Regions from separate parts of the Streptomyces sp. NPDC060064 genome, predicted to be linked through region 1. Evidence: predicted binding sites of a transcription regulator. Region 1 holds the regulator's gene; the other holds the start of a gene.

What was found. The regulator HspR, encoded in region 1, represses chaperone genes until heat shock. The targets are predictions, from matches to a motif close to TTGAGNNNNNNNNNCTCAA.
Region 2: the regulator HspR is predicted to act here: its motif matches at 887-905, upstream of lon (endopeptidase La).

The regions. Positions count from the first base shown of each region.
Region 1 is NZ_JBHWWF010000004.1:97,957-100,152, forward strand. Features, by position in the region: gene dnaJ (molecular chaperone DnaJ) at 1-968, shown strand, start outside; gene ACFWDI_RS06865 (heat shock protein transcriptional repressor HspR) at 973-1,434, shown strand; gene ACFWDI_RS06870 (helix-turn-helix transcriptional regulator) at 1,603-2,196, opposite strand, start outside.
Region 2 is NZ_JBHWWF010000016.1:174,637-176,832, forward strand. Features, by position in the region: gene lon (endopeptidase La) at 1-864, opposite strand, end outside; gene ACFWDI_RS20710 (GNAT family N-acetyltransferase) at 1,041-1,685, shown strand; gene ACFWDI_RS20715 (protealysin inhibitor emfourin) at 1,813-2,196, shown strand, end outside.

The DNA of each region.
Region 1 (2,196 bases):
CGCGCGCCCTCTTCGGCAACGGTGGCTTCAGGCCAGGTCCCGGCGGCCCCGGCGGCACCTTCAACTTCGACCTGGGCGACCTCTTCGGAGGCGCCCAGGGCGGGACGCAGGGTGGCGCCGGAGGCTTCGGCGGCGGTCTCGGCGATGTGTTCGGCGGCCTGTTCAACCGCGGCGCCGGCGGCGCCGCGGGTACGCGTACCCAGCCGCGCCGTGGCCAGGACATCGAGTCCGAGGTGACGCTCAGCTTCACCGAGGCGGTCGACGGGGCCACGGTCCCGCTGCGGATGTCCAGTTCGGCGGCGTGCAAGGCGTGTTCGGGCACCGGCGACAGAAACGGTACGCCTCGGGTGTGCCCGACCTGTGTCGGCACCGGCCAGGTCTCGCGCGGCGGCAGCGGCTCCTTCTCGCTCACCGACCCGTGCGTGGACTGCAAGGGCCGCGGCCTGATCGCGCAGGACCCCTGCGAGGTCTGCAAGGGCAGCGGGCGCGCCCGCTCCTCGCGCACCATGCAGGTCCGTATCCCCGCGGGCGTCTCCGACGGCCAGCGGATCCGGCTGCGCGGCAAGGGCGCGCCGGGCGAACGAGGCGGCCCGGCCGGCGACCTGTACGTCGTCGTGCATGTCGGCGCCCACTCCGTCTTCGGCCGCAAGGGCGACAACCTCACCATCACCGTGCCCGTCACCTACACGGAGGCGGCGCTCGGCGGCGAGGTGAAGGTACCGACCCTCGGCGGCCCCCCGGTCACGCTGAAACTGCCCGCCGGGACGCCCAACGGCCGTACGATGCGGGCCCGCGGCAAGGGTGCGGTCCGCAAGGACGGCACCCGCGGCGACCTGTTGGTCACCGTTGAGGTCGCGGTACCCAAGGAGCTGAGCGACAAGGCGAAGGAAGCGCTGGAGGCCTACCGCGAAGCCACCGCGGAGGAGGACCCGCGGGCCGAGCTGTTCCAGGCCGCGAAGGGAGCATGACGCAATGGACGGACGTCGCCGACAGTACTCAGCTGTCAGCAGGGCTTACGAACTGACCGACGAGTCGCCGGTGTACGTGATCTCGGTGGCCGCGCAGCTCTCGGGCCTGCATCCGCAGACCCTGCGACAGTACGACCGGCTGGGTCTGGTCTCACCGGACCGTACGCCGGGCCGGGGTCGGCGATACTCCGCCCGCGATATCGAACTGCTTCGCACCGTCCAGCAGTTGTCCCAGGACGAGGGCATCAACCTGGCCGGAATCAAGCGCATCATCGAACTGGAGAACCAGGTCGCTGCGCTCCAGCAGCGGATTGTCGAGCTGTCGGCGGCCGTGGACGGCGCGGCGGCGGCGATGCAGCAGCGCGAGGCGCAGGTGCATGCCTCCTACCGGCGCGATCTGGTGCCGTACCAGGATGTGCAGCAGGCGAGCGCGTTGGTGGTCTGGCGGCCCAAGCGTCCCGAGTAGGACCGGAGTTGTACGGCTGAGGGGCCGGAGGGCGAGTCGCTCTCCGGCCCCTCAGCCGTGTGAAACATGGGTGGGGACGCCAGCTTCTTACGTCCCCTTCTCATGTTCTCCTAGGTCCCCCGCGGCATACGGATCCCGCCGTTCTCGCCGGCCGCCCCGCCGTGGGCCTCAGCCTTCGTGCTCCAGGATCCCCGACTGCGCGATGAGATAGCCGAGTTGGGTCCGGCTGCCGCTGCCCAGCGAGGAGCCCAGCTTGGCGATATGGGCACGGCAGGTACGGACGTTCATGCCGAGCCGCCGGGCGATGGCCTCGTCCACATGGCCCTCGACCAGCAGCTTGGCGATCGAGCGCTGGACGCCTGTGATGCCGTCCAGCGGGGGGCCGTAGGAGACTTGCTCCTCCCACGGGATGCCGTGCAGCCAGAACTGCTCGAAGACGCCGACGAGATACTCGACGATTCCCTTGTGCCGTAGCTCAAGTGCCGAGAGCCTGTCGCTACTTGCCGGTATGAACGCCACTTTCCGGTCGACAATGATCAGCCGGTCGATGATCTCCTCGAGCGTGCGCACCTCCACGCCGGACGGGCCGACCTGCTCCATGTAGGCGAGGGTGGCCGGGTGGTGGCGGGCCGTGTGCTGGTAGAGCGTCCGCATCCGTACGCCGCGGTCGATCAGCGGCTCCACGCGGCGCAGCGCCTTCTCGAGGATGTGCGGCTGTCGCCCGCTGCCGGGCTGCACCGTGAGAAGCTCCTCCGAACAGTC
Region 2 (2,196 bases), on a different contig from region 1:
GTTCTGGTCACTGGACCGCTCCAGCTTCTCGACCTCCTTGAGGGCGGCTTCCCGCACCTTCTCCGGGAGGTCGGCGGCCTCGACGCGGGCGCGGTAGTCGTCGGACTCGTCCGCGGCGTCGGTGATTCCGCCGTTGAGCTCGCGCAGCTCCTTGCGTACGGCTTCGAGCTGACGCCGCAGCAGGAATTCGCGCTGCTGCTTGTCGACGCCCTCCTGGACGTCCTTGGCGATGGACTCGGCGACGTCCTGCTCGGCGAGGTGTTCGCGCAGCTGATCGGTGGCGAGCTTGAGGCGGGCCACCGGGTCGGCGGTCTCGAGCAGTTCGATCTTCTGAGTGGTGGTGAGGAACGGCGAGTAGCCGGAGTTGTCGGCAAGCTGCGAGACATCGTCGATTTGCTGAACCCGGTCCACGACCTGCCATGCGCCGCGATTCTTCAGCCAGCTGGTGGCGAGCGCCTTGTACTCCTTGACGAGCTCGGCGACCGAGCCCGGCAGGGGGTCGGGCGCGCTCTCGTCGATCTGGGCGCCCTCGACCCAGAGCGCGGCCCCGGGTCCCGTGGTGCCCGCGCCGATCTTCACGCGGCCGCGGCCGCGGATGAGCGCGCCGGGGTCGCCGTCGGAGAGCCTGCCCACCTGCTCGACGGTCCCGAGCACACCGGTCCCGGCGTACGAGCCGTCGACCCGCGGAACAAGCAGCACCTTCGGCTTGCTTTCACCGCTGGAGCGGGCGGCAGCCTGGGCGGCCTCCACGGCGGCCCGCACCTCGGTGTCGGACAGGTCGAGCGGCACCACCATTCCGGGCAGCACGACCTCGTCGTCGAGCGGCAGCACGGGCAGGGTGAGCGGTGTGGACGTCGAAGCCATGATCTCCCCTATGGCAGTCAAGTTGAGCTTTATGGACTCAATGCACAGAGCCCTGGAGATGTTCCCCCGGACCTGTTCGCTGTCAGCGATCAGCTCTCGCGAGGCGAGGCTCCTCAGGATGTAATAGCCAATCATGGAGTGTGTCTATTACTAATCCAGCTGCCCGAGGAGTACGGATGACCTTCGAGTCCACCGCCGAGACCGTCCGGGCCTGGGTCCACGGCTGGGTCGCCTCGCGCGGCGCGGCGGATCCCGTCGCCGAACCCTGGGGGTTCAGCGTCGACGTGGGCCAGGTACAACACGCCACGCGCCATGTGCTGACCGCCGACGACGAGGCGACCGTCCGCAAGATCGCCGACGCGGTCGCGGCCCCGAGCGTCTGGCTCAAGGTGTTCGCCGACCCCGAGTCGGCCCTCTCCTGGGCCGGGCCGGGCTGGAAGGTCGACGAACCGGGCTGGCTGATGTGGGCCGAGCTCCGCCGTACCGAGACCGCCGTGCCCGACGGCTACACCCTCAAGACCTGGTCCCGCGGCGGCGTCACCCGGGTCCTGGTGGTCGCCGCGGACGGTTCGTTCGCCGCCCGCGGCCAGATCGCACCGACCGGCGCCACCGCCGTCGCCGACCAGGTGGAGACCTCGTCGGCGCACCGGCGCAGGGGGCTCGGCAGCCTGGTGATGCGTACGCTCCACAACGCCGCGGTCGAGCAGGGCGCGGGCATCGGAGTGCTGGGCGCGACACCGGAGGGGCGGGCACTGTACGAGTCGCTGGGCTGGCGGACGCAGGCCCCGCTGGTCAGCCTCTCCTACGACCCGCCGGCCTGACCCGTATGCCCGACCCATGCCGCCCGACCCGTACGCGCGACCGACTGCCCCGTACGCCTGACCGGTCGGGGCTCCGGAGGCGATACTGCGGGCACGTACTGGTGCGGTACGGACGACAGGTGGGCACATGCGACTGATCACACGGGCTCGGTGCGGTACGGCGGGTGTGCTGCTGGCCGCCGCCCTGACGGCGGGGTGCGCGGGAGGCGGCGGCGCCGGGTCGCCGGGCCCGGCGGAATCAGCGAGCGCCTCGCCCGCACCGTCGCCCTCGGCGACCCCTGCTCCGGCGCGGCCGCTGGTCGGGATGACGGTCACCGGCGGCATCGCCGGCGTACATGACACGCTGGCGGTCCGGGACGACGGCACGTACACCACGTCATCGAGGACCGGACCCGCCCGGACCGGCCGGATGACACCCGCCGAGCTGACCGAGCTGCGCACGGCCCTGGAGAAGGCGGATTTCGCCCGCCTGCCCCGCGAGGCCACAGGCAGCCCGATCGCGGACGGATTC